Regions from separate parts of the Streptomyces sp. NPDC005566 genome, predicted to be linked through region 1. Evidence: riboswitches for the same ligand, from Rfam matches in the RefSeq annotation. Region 1 holds a riboswitch; the other holds the start of a gene.
The links. A riboswitch is a leader RNA that binds a small molecule or an ion and turns the genes downstream of it on or off. The one in region 1 is predicted to bind glycine.

Region 1 (7,706 bases):
AGAGATCGAGATGCTTCTGCGAGGCCTCAGGGAATATCAGGGATATCCAGAGTTCGGGGCGGGTGCGGAGCATCTTCTTGCGGGCGACCGGAGTCAGGGCGAGGCCGTTCGCATCCGCCCATTCCCAGGCGGCCTTCTTGGTTTCCTCCACACCTGGGTTGCACCCTGCGCTCTGGAACGGCATATGAAACACCGGTAAAACAATCTGGCTCATTGGTGCCCCTCGTCGAGAATGCTGCGAATGAAGGATGGGAGCGGGGATTTCATCGGCGCGATGTGCAGGTGCCGGCCCGCCTGAGCGAACACTGCGCACCGACCAGCTCTGGGCAGAGGGTCACCGTACGAGGTGAGGCGCCCATCGCGGTCCTCCTTCCTCTGCCAGGGGCCTGGACATCGGAGCCGGATCCGCGAGCCGGTGGGGCGACCGCGTCACCATGCGTCACGTCAAGTGAACCCCTTGTGGACGACAGAGGGAAGCCACTTGTGACCGAAACTGCATGATCGCGGCGAACGGCTGCTCATCTATGAGCATTTAGGGGTTTCTGGTGTCGGGTGCCGGGTCAGCACTCGATGATGTTCACCGCGAGCCCGCCCCGCGCCGTCTCCTTGTACTTCACGCTCATGTCCGCGCCCGTCTCCTTCATGGTCTTGATGACCTTGTCGAGGGAGACCTTGTGGCTGCCGTCGCCGCGCAGCGCCATCCTGGCCGCCGTGACGGCCTTCACGGCCGCCATGCCGTTGCGCTCGATGCACGGGATCTGCACGAGGCCGCCCACCGGGTCGCAGGTCAGGCCCAGGTTGTGCTCCATACCGATCTCGGCGGCGTTCTCCACCTGCTCGGCGGAGCCGCCGAGGACCTCGGCGAGGGCGCCCGCGGCCATCGAGCAGGCGGATCCGACCTCGCCCTGGCAGCCGACCTCGGCGCCGGAGATGGAGGCGTTCTCCTTGAAGAGCATGCCGATGGCTCCGGCGGCCAGGAGGAAGCGGACGACGCTGTCGTCCTTCTCGGCCTCGGTGCAGCCGCCCGCGGCGAAGTTCATGTAGTAGTGCAGGACTGCGGGGATGATGCCCGCGGCACCGTTGGTCGGGGCGGTGACGACGCGGCCGCCCGCGGCGTTCTCCTCGTTGACGGCCATCGCGTAGAGGGTGATCCACTCCATCGCGTGCGCCTGCGGGTCGCCCTCGGCGCGCAGCTGGCGGGCCGAGTTCGCGGCACGGCGGCGGACCTTCAGGCCGCCCGGCAGGATGCCCTCGGTGGCCATGCCGCGCGAGACGCAGGCCTGCATGACGCGCCAGATCTCCAGGAGGCCGGTGCGGATCTCGTCCTCGGTGCGCCAGGCCTTCTCGTTCTCCAGCATGAGGGAGGAGATGGACAGGCCCGTTTCGCGGGCGAGGCGCAGCAGCTCGTCACCGGTGCGGAAGGGGTGCTTGAGGACGGTGTCGTCCGGGACGATCGGGTTCTCGCCGGCGACCGCGTCCTCGTCGACGACGAAGCCGCCGCCGACCGAGTAGTAGGTCTTCTCCAGGAGGAGGGCGCCCTCGTGGTCGTACGCGAAGATCGTCATCCCGTTGGCGTGGTACGGCAGCGCCTTGCGCCGGTGCAGGACCAGCTGCTCGTCGGTGTCGAAGGGGATCTCGTGCATGCCGAGGAGGTTGATGCGCCCCGTGGTGCGGATCTCCTCGACCCGGCTGTCGGCGCCCTCGACGTCGACGGTACGGGGGGACTCGCCCTCCAGGCCGAGCAGGACGGCCTTGGGGGTGCCGTGGCCGTGGCCGGTCGCGCCGAGCGAGCCGTACAGCTCCGCCCGTATCGATGCGGTGTGGGCCAGCAGGCCCTCGTTCTTGAGGCGGCGGGCGAACATGCGCGCCGCGCGCATCGGGCCGACCGTGTGGGAGCTGGACGGGCCGATGCCGACCGAGAAGAGGTCGAAGACCGAGATGGCCACGGGATGACTCCTAAGGGGGCTGGTAGACGCCGTTGTCTGCCGGGTGGTGCGGGCCGGGCCGGTGGGCCCGAAGAGCGCGGGGACAAGGGTGGGGGCACCGTGCTCACTGTTCAGTGTGCGCGGTGCCCCCACCCGACGTGCAAACTGCGGGTGACCTACTTGAGGCCGGGGTACAGCGGGAACTTCTCGGCCAGCGCGATCACGCGGGCCTTCAGGTCGTCGGCGTCGTAGGCCGGCTTCAGCGCGGAGGCGATGATCTCCGCGACCTCGGTGAAGTCCTCGGCCTGGAAACCGCGGGTCGCCAGCGCGGGCGTACCGATCCGCAGACCCGAGGTGACCATCGGGGGGCGCGGGTCGTTCGGAACGGCGTTCCGGTTGACCGTGATGCCGACCTCGTGGAGGCGGTCCTCGGCCTGCTGGCCGTCCAGCTCGGAGTTGCGCAGGTCCACCAGGACCAGGTGCACGTCCGTGCCGCCGGTGAGGACGGAGACGCCGACCTCGGTGACGTCCGGCTGCACCAGACGCTCGGCGAGGATGCGGGCGCCGTCCAGGGTGCGCTGCTGGCGCTCCTTGAACTCCTCGGTCGCGGCCACCTTGAAGGAGACCGCCTTGGCTGCGATCACGTGCTCCAGCGGGCCGCCCTGCTGACCGGGGAAGACCGCCGAGTTGATCTTCTTGGCGAGCTCCTGCGTCGACAGGATGACGCCACCGCGCGGACCGCCGAGGGTCTTGTGCGTGGTGGTCGTGACGACATGGGCGTGCGGCACCGGGTTGGGGTGCAGGCCCGCGGCCACCAGGCCCGCGAAGTGGGCCATGTCGACCATCAGGTACGCGCCGACCTCGTCCGCGATGCGGCGGAACGCGGCGAAGTCGAGCTGACGGGGGTACGCGGACCAGCCGGCCACGATCAGCTTCGGCTTGGACTCCTTGGCGAGGCGCTCGACCTCGGCCATGTCCACGACGCCGGTCTCGTCGACGTGGTACGGGACCACATTGTAGAGCTTGCCGGAGAAGTTGATCTTCATGCCGTGGGTCAGGTGACCGCCGTGGGCCAGGTTCAGGCCCATGATGGTGTCGCCCGGCTTCAGCAGCGCGAACATCGCGGCGGCGTTCGCCTGCGCACCGGAGTGCGGCTGGACGTTCGCGGCCTCGGCGCCGAAGAGCGCCTTGATCCGGTCGATCGCGATCTGCTCGACCACGTCGACGTGCTCGCAGCCGCCGTAGTAACGACGGCCGGGGTAGCCCTCGGCGTACTTGTTGGTGAGGACAGAGCCCTGCGCCTCCATGACCGCGACCGGAGCGAAGTTCTCCGAAGCGATCATCTCGAGGGTGGACTGCTGGCGGTGGAGCTCGGCGTCGACAGCGGCGGCGACGTCCGGGTCCAGCTCGTGGAGGGAGGAGTTGAGAAGCGACATCAGGGGGTCCCTTGGGTCTCAGTTGCCGGAGAACTCGGAGTACTCGTCGGCGGAGAGCAGGTCCTTCGGCTCCTCCGCGACGCGCACCTTGAACAGCCAGCCGCCCTCGAAGGGGGCGGAGTTCACCAGCGCCGGGTCGTCCACGACGTCCTGGTTGGCCTCGGTGACCTCACCGGTCACCGGCGAGTACAGGTCGCTGACCGACTTGGTCGACTCCAGCTCACCGCAGGTCTCGCCCGCGGTCACCGTGTCACCGACCGCCGGGAGCTGGGCGTAGACGACGTCGCCGAGCGCGTTGGCCGCGAACTCGGTGATACCGACCGTGGCCACACCGTCCTCGAGGGCCGACAGCCACTCGTGCTCCTTGCTGTACCGCAGCTGCTGGGGGTTGCTCATGACCTGAATTCTCCTGTACGCGGGGGAGTGCTGATGAACGGTGGTCTTACGGTGTGAGACGGGACTACGTCACGTGCGGGACGCCCCGTCGTCACTTCTGACGCTTGTAGAAGGGCAGGGCGACGACCTCGTACGCCTCATGGGTGCCCCGGATGTCTACGCCGACGCCCTCGGTGCCGGGCGCGGCGTGCGCCGCGTCCACGTACGCCATGGCGATCGGCTTGCCCAGCGTCGGCGACGGTGCGCCGGACGTGACCTCGCCGACGACCTTGCCGTCGGCGACGACCTGGAAGCCGGCGCGCGGCACCCTGCGGCCCTCGGCCACCAGGCCGACGAGCTTGCGGGGCGGGGCGGTCTCGGCACGCTCGGCGGCGGCCAGCAGCGCCTCGCGGCCGACGAAGTCGCCCTCCTTCTCGAACTTCACGACCCGGCCCAGGCCCGCGTCGAACGGGGTCAGCGCGGTCGTCAGCTCGTGCCCGTACAGCGGCATGCCCGCCTCCAGGCGCAGCGTGTCGCGGCAGGAGAGACCGCACGGGATCAGGCCGTGCGGGGCGCCCGCCTCGGTGAGCGCCTTCCACAGCTGCTCGGCGTGCTCGGGAGCCACGAAGAGCTCGAAGCCGTCCTCGCCGGTGTAGCCGGTACGGGCGATGAGTGCGGGAACACCGGCGACGGTGCCGGGCAGGCCCGCGTAGTACTTCAGCCCGTCCAGGTCGGCGTCCGTGACCGACTTCAGGATGGCGGGCGACTCGGGGCCCTGGACGGCGAGCAGCGCGTAGGCGTCGCGGTCGTCGCGCACCTCGGTGTCGAAGTCCCCGGCGCGCCCCGTGAGCGTGTCGAGTACGAGCTGTGCGTTGCCCGCGTTGGCGACGACCAGATACTCGGGGGCCTCGGTCTCACCCAGGCGGTAGACGATCAGGTCGTCCAGGATCCCGCCGTCCTCGGCGACGATCATCGTGTAGCGGGCCCGGCCCACGCCGATGGTGGCGATGTTGCCCACGAGTGCGAAGTTCAGGAAGGCCGCGGCCTGCGGTCCGGTGACGGTGATCTCGCCCATGTGCGACAGGTCGAAGAGTCCGGCCCGGGTGCGCACGGCGTTGTGCTCGTCGCGCTCACTGGCGTACCGCAGGGGCATGTCCCAGCCGGCGAAATCGGTCATGGTCGCGCCCAGGGAACGGTGCAGCGCATCGAGGGCGGTGAGACGGGAGGCGGGGGCAGTGCTCATGGGCATGGCTCCAGGGCATGGCGACAGAGGACGTTCCCTCCCCATCTGTCATCGGAACCTGAGAGGTTCGCCGAGAGCCCCTGAAAGGGTCAGCCCCTGCGGGGGTCGGCTTGCACCTTGGGTGGAGCCGCGCGAGCGGCCCGCTTTTCAGATCTGCCTCATCCACGCGGTACGGGGCCTGAGAGATTCAAGGGAGGAACTTGCTCCTTCGGCGCCCGGTGCACACAGTGACCGGGACTCTCCCGCGCGGATTCAAACGGCCGGTATGCAGTTGGCGGGGTCATCATCGCACGCATTGCGCCAGAGTGGGGCGACCGGATCCGCGCAGGCAGCCGGGGACGCTCGGGCGCCGACATGTGCGACCGGAACCGGTTGTCCCGTATTACCTTTTCTTTACACTTCTTGGGCAGGCCAGGTGTGGCGACTCGGCAGGGGGAGGGCGATGACGTTGCAGCCGTACGCGACGACCGCAGGGGCAGCGCGCGGAGCGATGCCCGCGCAGCAGGGTGCCCGCGCTCGGGGGCTCCGGGGCACGCACGCTCCGGTGGTGCGTGATCTGCGGGGCAGGAACGGGCTCGGCCCGCGCAGCCTGGACTTCGTGGCGGGCGATGTGGTGGTGGTCTCCGGACTGCCCGGCAGCGGGAAGTCGACGTTGATCCGGCGCGCGGTGCGGGAGCACGCCATCGACTCCCAGGACACCAGGGACCGCTGGGCGGGCTCCCTGCCCGCCTTACTCCCGTACGCCCTCTACCGTCCCCTGGTCCGTGCCGCGCACTACCTCGGGCTGTGGCGGGCGCTGCGCTCGGGAGGGTCCGTCGTCGTGCACGACTGCGGAACCCAGGCCTGGGTGCGGCGCTGGCTGGCCCGCGAGGCCGGGCGCCGGAGCCGCACGCTGCACCTCGTCCTGCTCGACGTCACCCCTCATGTGGCCAGGGCGGGCCAGCGGGAGCGCGGACGGGGTGTCTCCGGATACGCCTTCGCCCGGCACCGCGGTGCGGTCGGACGGCTGCTGCGCGACACGGAGAGCGGACTGCTGCCGCCCGGTTGCGCGTCCGCGGTCCTGCTCGACCGGGAGGCCGCCACCGCGATCGAACGGATTTCGTTCGCAAACGCATAGACCGTCGAGATCCGTCCGGCCGTCCGGAATCTGGACGGTCCGGTCGCCCCGGCCTGCGCTGTTTCCCGTGTCACTGCCGTCCGGGCGCGGCTCGGACTATGGTTTCTGCCGCACAGCACGGCGAGAAAGGGACACAGACACCGTGGACATTCCGGCCCAGGCCCCCGTCCATCCGCAGCACGGATGGCCGGCCAACGAGCTCGAGGAAGTGCTCAGCGCCTCCCTCGGCGTGCCCGGGGCCGGCGGCCGCCTGGTCGAGGTACTCGGCCGCAGCCGCGTGTGGGTGCCCCTGCCGAACGGCGGCGGACCCGACAGCCCCGACCTCGACCTGCCGACGGTCGACATCGACGGCGCCGCGTACGTACCGGTGTTCAGCTCCGAGGCCCAGTTCCTGTACTGCGTCGGCGCCCATCTCTCGTTCACCGTCGCGCCCGCCCGCGAATTCGCCCGCGGACTGCCCCCGCAGCTCGGCATCGCCGTCAATCCCGGCGGGGCGGTCGGTGTGCCGCTGCCGCCGCCGGCCGTCGCCGAACTCTGCCGGGCCGGGCGCACCGCACTGGACGGGCCCTCCGGCGGGCGGGTGCGGCTCTATGAGCCGGACTGGAAGGAGGACCCCGTCGATTTCCTGGCCGCGGTGGCCGGTGAATTCCAGGGCATCGGTGTCGTGAGTACGGCGCGCAGGGCGCTGGCCAGCATCGAGGGCGACGACCCCGTCCTCTTCGTCGGCGTCGAGTTCGCCACCTGGGACGGCGCGGGACAGAGCGCCCCGATGGAGGCGCTGGGCCGTGCGCTGGGCCGGGTCCAGCTGCAGTGGCGGGTCAATCTGGTCCTCCTCGACGTGGCCCAGGACCCCGTGGGTGACTGGATGCTGGAGAAGGTACGGCCGTTCTACCGGCGCGAGGGGTACTGAGTCAGGTTCGCCCGTGGCGTCAAGCCGGTGTCAGGGGCGGCGCATAAGCTGGTTTGATGGCGAGGCCGCACCCGCTGTGCCCGGGAGCGGGACAACAGCACCGCGGCACGACGGGGCAGCGGAACGAAGAGGGGCGGGACCCAGGGTGAGTGCGTCAGGCACCGCGGAGGCCGGGCAGGTCGAGCACATGCTGCGGCAAGTGACCCCCGGGCGCCCCGACGCCTACGAGGCGCTTCTGCGGGCCCTCACCGACGGCCGGGTCTGGATGCTGCTCTGGCACGGCACGGCGGGCTCGCCCGACGCCCAGTACGGCAACATGGAGATCGACGGCCTGGGCTACGCCCCCTGCGTGACCTCCGCCCAGGAGCTCTCGGCCAGTGGCTGGAACAGGTCCCACGAGCTGGTCACCGGCCGCGACATCGCCCGGTCCCTCTTCCCCGACCGCTGGGGCATCTGGCTCAACCCGCATGCCCCCGGCGGCGGCGTCGGCATCCCCTGGCTGGACCTGCGCCGCATCGCGACAGGCCTCGACCGGATGCCCGCAGGGCCGCTGCAGCTCTCCGAACCCGCCATCGAGATCCCGCAGTTCTACGCCCTTTTGTCGCACAATGCCCACCGCACCCCCGCCGTCCGCGCGCTGCGTCGTGCCTGGGTGCAGCCCGCGCTGGGCGCCCCGTACCTCGCGATCGGGCTCGACCTC
Region 2 (7,706 bases), on a different contig from region 1:
ATCAACGACCCGAGCGGTGCGGTCGAACCGGACATGCTTCTCGATGCGATCCAGGAGCTGCGGGCGGCGGGTGCCGAAGCGATCGAGATCAACGGCGTGCGGGTGGTGGCCAATACCTACTTCTCCGGCGACGGGGGAGACCTGCGGGTGGACAACCGGAGGATCCGGTCTCCGTACGTGTTCAAGGTGATCGGCAAACCGCAGGACCTCGAGCCGGCGCTCAACATCCCCGGCGGAGTGGTGCAGACGCTCGAGAAGGAGCAGGCCACGGCGGAGGTGGCGCAGGCCGAGGAGATCGTCGTCGACGCCTTGCGACCGGCGAAGCTGCCTGACTACGCTCGGTCGTCGCCCCAGTGAAGCCCAGGCGCACGGGGCTCGCAGGACACAGGCAAGAGGTTGCGGGGGGTCGGCGCATCGGATCGGTGGCGCGTGGTGGAAACTGTCGGGTGGATACGGACGTTGTGAGAATGTCCGGGTCGGCAGGTGTGTTCATTCAGGGTTCGTCCTGCCCCACGGGCGGGTCTATTTCGGTCAAGGGGAAACGCCCGTGAAGTTGTTTGCGAAGTTGTTCGGAAAGAGTGCACGCGAGGACAGCAACGCTGCTCGCCACCGTGCTCCGCGCCAGGGTCAGGGCGCCGAGGAGCAGGGCTCGGAGCGCCCGCTCTTCCGCGATGAGGTGCCGGGTTCACCGGGGGATCAGCGGGGTGCCTCCGGCGCGTCGTCTGTTGACCCTGCCGGTGCCGGACGCATAGGTTTCGGGGAACCATCGACCTCAAGTACGGGTGGAGGGTTCACCCCCGCCCCGGAGGGTTCCTCCATGCCGGTCTGTACGAGGTGCGGGCATCGCAATAGCGAGGCCGGCCGTTTCTGTTCCAACTGCGGGGCGCCGCTGCGGGGCGGAGTGCCCGAGCGCGCTTCCGAGACGACCTCGACGATCTCGATCTCCGGCATCGAGGCGTACGAGGCCGAGGTGACGGGACAGACTGCCGTTCCTTCCCTCTCGCCGGAAGCACAGGCAGCCGTCGACGCGCTGCCCGCGGGATCCGCGCTCCTGGTGGTGCGCCGCGGTCCGAACTCCGGCAGCCGCTTCCTGTTGGACGGCGAGCTGACCACTGCGGGCCGTCACCCGCAGAGCGACATCTTCCTCGACGACGTGACCGTGTCGCGGCGCCATGTGGAGTTCCGCAGGAGCCCGGACGGTAGTTTCACCGTGGGCGACGTCGGCAGCCTCAACGGCACCTACGTCAACCGTGAGCGCATCGATTCCGTCCTGCTGTCCAACGGCGACGAAGTTCAGATCGGCAAGTACCGGCTGGTCTTCTACGCGAGCCAGCGGGGCGTCTGACCCTCCCCCGGACTGCGTCCGGTAGGACCCCCAGGAAGGTTCATGCTGCGAACACCGACAGGCGGTGCCGGTCACGGCACCGCCGCCGCGGACGAGCGCGCCATGAGCATCGGCACGGTGCTTCTGCAGCTGCGCGACGAGTTTCCCGAAGTAACGATCTCCAAGATCCGCTTTCTGGAGGCCGAGGGGCTCATCGAGCCGCAGCGGACGCCCTCCGGCTATCGCAAGTTCAGCCCGGCCGACATCGAGCGGCTGGCCCAGGTGCTGCGCATGCAGCGGGACCACTATCTTCCCCTCAAGGTCATCCGTGAGCACCTGGACGCCCTCGCCCGCGGCGAGCAGGCCGCGCTGCCGTCCGGCGGCGGACAGGGCGAGCTCGTGGACGGTCGCTGGGAGCCGGACCCCGGCCGGGCCACAGCCGCCCGGATCGGGCGCTCCGAGCTTCTTGCCGCCGCTGACGTCAGTGAGGACCAGCTCGTCGAGTGGGAGTCCTACGGGCTGATCGCTCCGTCTCCTGAGGGAAGCTACGAAGCCGAGGCGGTGACCGTCGCGAGACTTGTGGCGGATCTGGGGCGATTCGGTCTGGAACCTCGTCATCTGCGGGCCGTCAAGGCCGCCGCGGATCGTGAGGCAGGACTGGTCGAACAGGTGGTCGCGCCCCTGCGTAGGCACCGGAATCCGCAGACCAGGGCCCATGCGGAGGCCACCGCGAGAGAGCTCGCGGAGCTGTCCGTCCGGCTCCACGCGGCCTTCGTGCAGACCGCCCTCAAGGTCCGGTTCCACTGACCGCGGCGGAGCCCGACTATCCAAACATGGCGGGCACGTCCTAGGGTTGCTGTGTGAACGAGCTCGACGTTGTGGGTGTCCGGGTGGAAATGCCCTCCAACCAACCGATCGTGCTCCTGCGTGAAGTGGGAGGCGACCGGTACCTCCCCATTTGGATCGGCCCTGGGGAAGCGACCGCGATCGCCTTCGCCCAGCAGGGCATGGCTCCGGCCAGGCCGCTGACCCATGATCTCTTCAAGGATGTGCTCGAGGCCGTCGGCCAGGAGCTCACAGAGGTCCGGATCACGGACCTCAGAGAAGGGGTTTTCTACGCGGAGCTGGTCTTCGCCAGCGGAGTCGAGGTGAGCGCGCGGCCGTCCGACGCCATAGCGCTCGCCCTGCGTACCGGCACGCCGATCTACGGCAGCGACGGTGTGCTGGACGACGCCGGGATCGCCATCCCGGACGAGCAGGAGGACGAGGTCGAGAAGTTCCGTGAGTTCCTCGACCAGATCTCACCGGAGGACTTCGGTACGAACAGTCAGTGACCGTCCCGTGCAGTGCCCGCATCCGACAAGCCGTTCCCGGAAACGAGACACGGGAAACCACCCTCAGGGTGATTATCACTCGGCGTGCCGAGTGTGGCGATCGTTGACGCACCCCTGGTGACTGCCTACCTTCGAGATGGCAGGTCAAGGACGGAGGTCGGCGTGAGAAGCAGCGGCGACGGTACGGCTGCAGGTGGGCCGTACCGGCAGCACAGCAGTGCGGCCGACCACACCATCAGACAGCCGGTTCAGCCGGCGGCGGTGGCAGCGGACGGTGCGGTAGTGGCAGGTGACATCGGCTACCGGGGGCCGACGGCGTGCGCGGCGGCCGGGATCACCTACCGACAGCTCGACTACTGGGCCCGTACGGGTCTGGTGGAACCGAGCGTGCGTCCGGCGTACGGGTCGGGGACACAGCGCCTCTACAGTTTTCGGGACGTTGTCCTCCTCAAGATCGTGAAGCGGTTCCTCGACACAGGTGTCGCGCTGCAGAACATCCGCACCACGGTCCAGCACCTGAGGGCCCGCGGATTCACGGATCTTGAACGGATGACCCTGATGAGCGACGGGGCGACGGTCTACGAGTGCTCCTCGCCCGACGAGGTCGTGGATCTGCTCCAGGGGGGCCAGGGCGTCTTCGGTATCGCCGTGGGCGTCGTCTGGCGTGATGTGGACGCGACCCTGTCCCAGCTCCACGGGGAGCGGGTCGACACGGGGGAGACGCTGATCGGCAACAACCCCGCGGACGAGCTGGCCCGGCGGCGCAACCGCGCGGGCTGAGCCACCGGGCCTGCCCCGCGCCGCACAGGCGCGGAGCAGGCCCGTTGTCAGTGGCATAGGGCAGCATCGGTAGGTGTGAGATCCGCTCCCACCATCCTGCATCTGGACATGGATGCCTTCTACGCCTCTGCCGAGCAGGCGGCGAAGCCCAGCCTGCGCGGCAAACCGGTGGTGGTGGGCGGACTGGGGATGCGCGGGGTGGTTGCCACCGCGTCGTACGAAGCCCGGCGGTTCGGTGTGCATTCGGCGATGCCCATGGCGCAGGCCAGACGGCTGGCACCCAACGCCGCCTATCTGGTGCCGCGCTTCGCGCTCTACCGGACGGTCAGCGACCAGGTGATGGAGCTCCTCGGGCGGCTGTCGCCGCTCGTCGAGCCGCTCAGCCTGGACGAGGCGTTCGTCGACCTGGAGGCCGGTGGGGTCGCCGATGACGCGGCATCGGCCCGTGCGATCGGTGAGCAGCTGCGCACGGTCATCACAGGCGTCACCGGACTCAGCGGTTCGGTCGGCCTGGCCGGTTCCAAGATGCTGGCCAAGATCGCCTCGGAGGAGGCGAAACCGGACGGTCTCCTGCTCATCGAGCCGGGTACGGAGCGCGAACTGCTCGCTCCCATGTCCGTGCGGATCCTGCCGGGCGTCGGGCCCGCCACCGGGGACCATCTGCGGCGCGCTGGGATGACGGTGGTCCAGGACCTTGCCGAGGCGGGGGAGGCGGAGCTCGTCCGTCTGCTGGGCAAGGCGCACGGCGTCGCGCTGTACCGCATGGCACTCGGGCACGACGACCGGCCCGTCGTCGCGGAACGGGACGCGAAGTCCGTATCGGTCGAGGACACCTTCGACGTGGACCTGCACGACCGGGTCCGGGTCAGGACGGAGGTCGAGAGGCTGGCCGGACGGTGTGTGGAGCGCCTGCGGGGCGCGGGGCGGTCGGGGCGGACCGTCGTGCTCAAGGTGCGCCGCTACGACTTCTCCACGCTCACCCGCTCCGAGACCCTGCGCGGCCCCACGGACGACCCCACGGTCGTCAGAGAAGCCGCGGCGCGGTTGCTGGAGGCCGTTGACACCACCGGTGGCGTACGGCTCTTGGGAGTGGGCGTCACGGGGCTCGCGGACTTCACCCAGGAGGATCTCTTCGCGCAGGCCGCCGATGCGCTGCAGGCGGTGGCGGACGAGTCGGAGGGCGGGGCCGGCGGTGCCCCCGACGAGCCGGTCACGGCGGAGGAGGCGGCCGAGGAGAGGGCGGACCGGCTGGCGGGCCGGCGGTGGCCCGCAGGCCACGACGTCCGGCACGACGTCCACGGCCACGGCTGGGTGCAGGGCAGCGGCGTCGGCCGTGTCACGGTCCGGTTCGAGGAGCCGGGGGAGCGGCCGGGCCGGGTGCGCACGTTCCGTGTCGACGATCCGCAGCTCCAGCCGGCCGACCCGCTGCCCCTGGTCCGAGACCCCGTGGACTACTCCTCGTGGCCGGCCAGCCTGCCGAAGTCCCTGTCGGGCCCGGTGCCGCCCGGCGCGGCGGAGTCCAGCCCGTAATGGCGGTACAGCTGCAGCTCCTGCTCAGGGGAGAGATGGCGGCCGACTCCGAAGTCGGGAGCGTCCTTGATCAGGGCGCGGTCGAAGGGGATCACCAGGGTGCCGTCGACGAATTCGCTCGGTTCCAGCGGGACGAAGGCGTCCCGGGTGAAGAGTCCGGTGCGCACGGCCGCCCACTCGGGTACGCCGGTGGCATCGTCGAGATAGACCTCGTCCACCGTTCCGATCTTGGAGCCTTGGCGGTCGTAGGCCTTGCGGCCGATCAGGCTGCGCGGATCGATGTCGGTCTGCACGGTGCCTCCCACTGGTCGCACTGCGGTCAGGGTGGTCGCAACTGCTCCACAGGCACTACGAAAGGCCAGATCCGGGGCTTCGGCCACTCGAGACGGCCCGCGCCGGCCCGCTGGTAGTCTGGAACACGGCTGCTGACCCTGTGCGGGAGAGTCCTCCGGAGAAATCCGGTGGCGCCGAAGGAGCAACTCCTCCCCGGAATCTCTCAGGCCCCCGTACCGCACGGACGAGGTCACTCTGGAAAGCAGGACGGGATCCGTACGGCTCGTGCCGTGGCGGGCCCCATCCTCACCGACGGTGAAAGCCGGTGTGCCTCAGGGCGTGCCGGTGAAGCTCTCAGGTCGAGATGACAGATGGGGAGGCCGTTCGGGCAGCCACGCCGTGGTGCCCCTCGCAGGTCGTGAGACCAGGAGGCCTCCATCATGACCCCCCGTCGCACTCCGCTCTCCCAGCTGGAGCAGGGCATTCCCTTCGAGCAGCGCCACATCGGGCCCGATGCCGAGGCCCAGGCCAAGATGCTCGCGCACGTCGGATACGGCTCCCTCGACGAGCTGACCGCCGCTGCCGTGCCGGACGTGATCAAGAGCGCCGAGGCGCTGGACCTCCCGGCTGCCCGTACCGAGGCCGAGGTCCTGGCCGAGCTGCGACGCCTCGCCGACCGCAACCAGGTCCTCGCACCGATGATCGGGCTCGGCTACTACGGCACGTTCACCCCGCCCGTGATCCTGCGCAACGTCATGGAGAACCCCGCCTGGTACACGGCGTACACGCCCTACCAGCCGGAGATCTCCCAGGGGCGGCTCGAGGCCCTGCTGAACTTCCAGACGATGGTGGCCGACCTGACCGGTCTGCCCACCTCCGGTGCCTCCCTCCTCGACGAGGGCACGGCGGCTGCCGAGGCCATGGCGCTCGCACGGCGCGTGGGCAAGGTCAGGAACGGCGTCTTCCTGGTCGACGCCGACACCCTGCCGCAGACCGTCGCCGTGATCCGGACCCGCGCCGAACCGACCGGCGTCGAGGTGGTCGTCGCAGACCTCACCGACGGAATTCCGGCCGAGGTCGCCGAGCGCGGCGTCTTCGGCGTCCTGCTGCAGTACCCGGGCGCCTCCGGAGCGGTCCGTGACATCAAGCCCGTCATCGACCGCGCACACGAGCTCGGTGCGATCGTCACCGTCGCGGCCGATCTGCTGGCCCTGACCCTGCTCACCTCCCCCGGCGAGCTGGGCGCGGACGTGGCCGTCGGGACCACGCAGCGCTTCGGTGTCCCGATGGGCTTCGGCGGACCGCACGCCGGCTTCATGGCCGTCCGCGAGAAGTTCGCGCGCAGCCTGCCCGGCCGTCTCGTGGGCGTCTCCGTCGACGCCGACGGCAACAAGGCGTACCGGCTCGCCCTCCAGACCCGCGAGCAGCACATCCGCCGGGAGAAGGCCACCAGCAACATCTGCACCGCGCAGGTGCTGCTCGCCGTCATGGCGGGGATGTACGCCGTCTACCACGGCCCCGACGGTCTGCGCACGATCGCGCGGCGCACCCACAGGTACGCCACGATCCTGGCCGACGGCCTGCGGGCCGCCGGTGCCGACGTGGTGCACGGCGCCTACTTCGACACGCTCACCGTGAGCGTTCCCGGCGCAGCTGCCGGTGTGGTCGCCGGTGCCCGCGAGCGCGGGGTGAACCTGCGGCTCGTCGACGCCGACCACGTCTCCATCGCCTGCGACGAGACCACCACCCGTGCGCAGATCGCGGCTGTCTGGGCCGCCTTCGGAGCCGGCGGCGACATCGAGGCCCTCGACGCCGACGCAGGCGACGCGCTGCCCGCGAACCTGCTGCGCACCGACACCGTCCTCGCCCACCCGGTCTTCCACCAGCACCGTTCCGAGACGGCGATGCTGCGCTACCTGCGCAAGCTCGCCGACCGCGACTACGCGCTGGACCGCGGCATGATCCCGCTCGGCTCCTGCACCATGAAGCTCAACGCCACCGCCGAGATGGAGTCGATCACCTGGCCCGAATTCGGTGCGCTGCACCCCTTCGCGCCGGCCGAGCAGGCACAGGGCTTCCTCACCCTCATCCGCGAGCTGGAGGAGCGCCTGGCCGAGGTCACCGGCTACGACGCCGTCTCCCTCCAGCCCAACGCGGGCTCCCAGGGTGAGTTCGCCGGTCTTCTGGCCGTCCGCGCCTACCACCGGGCCAATGGTGACGAGGGGCGTACGGTCTGCCTCATCCCGTCCTCCGCGCACGGCACCAACGCCGCGAGCGCCGTGATGGCCGGGATGAAGGTCGTCGTCGTGAAGACCGCCGACGACGGCGAAGTCGACATCGACGACCTGCGCGCCAAGATCGAGAAGCACCGCGACGAACTCGCGGTCCTGATGATCACCTACCCGTCCACGCACGGTGTCTTCGAGGAGCACGTCGCCGCGATCTGCGGCGAGGTGCACGACGCG

Region 2: linked by a shared signal. The riboswitch ahead of gcvP (aminomethyl-transferring glycine dehydrogenase) and the one ahead of gcvT (glycine cleavage system aminomethyltransferase GcvT) in region 1 are both predicted to bind glycine.

The regions. Positions count from the first base shown of each region.
Region 1 is NZ_JBEXDB010000014.1:146,558-154,263, forward strand. It holds gene ABZS61_RS22730 (terpene synthase family protein) at 1-184, opposite strand, end outside; gene ABZS61_RS22735 (L-serine ammonia-lyase) at 561-1,946, opposite strand; gene glyA (serine hydroxymethyltransferase) at 2,102-3,361, opposite strand; gene gcvH (glycine cleavage system protein GcvH) at 3,380-3,757, opposite strand; gene gcvT (glycine cleavage system aminomethyltransferase GcvT) at 3,849-4,979, opposite strand; glycine riboswitch at 5,137-5,234, opposite strand; gene ABZS61_RS22755 (AAA family ATPase) at 5,422-6,096, shown strand; gene ABZS61_RS22760 (enhanced serine sensitivity protein SseB) at 6,239-7,006, shown strand; gene ABZS61_RS22765 (enhanced serine sensitivity protein SseB C-terminal domain-containing protein) at 7,152-7,706, shown strand, end outside.
Region 2 is NZ_JBEXDB010000029.1:50,072-57,777, reverse strand. It holds gene ABZS61_RS32555 (DUF881 domain-containing protein) at 1-357, shown strand, start outside; gene ABZS61_RS32550 (FHA domain-containing protein) at 548-1,345, shown strand; gene ABZS61_RS32545 (MerR family transcriptional regulator) at 1,388-2,131, shown strand; gene ABZS61_RS32540 (bifunctional nuclease family protein) at 2,185-2,658, shown strand; gene ABZS61_RS32535 (MerR family transcriptional regulator) at 2,821-3,438, shown strand; gene ABZS61_RS32530 (DNA polymerase IV) at 3,514-4,968, shown strand; gene ABZS61_RS32525 (PRC-barrel domain-containing protein) at 4,890-5,261, opposite strand; glycine riboswitch at 5,395-5,490, shown strand; gene gcvP (aminomethyl-transferring glycine dehydrogenase) at 5,682-7,706, shown strand, end outside.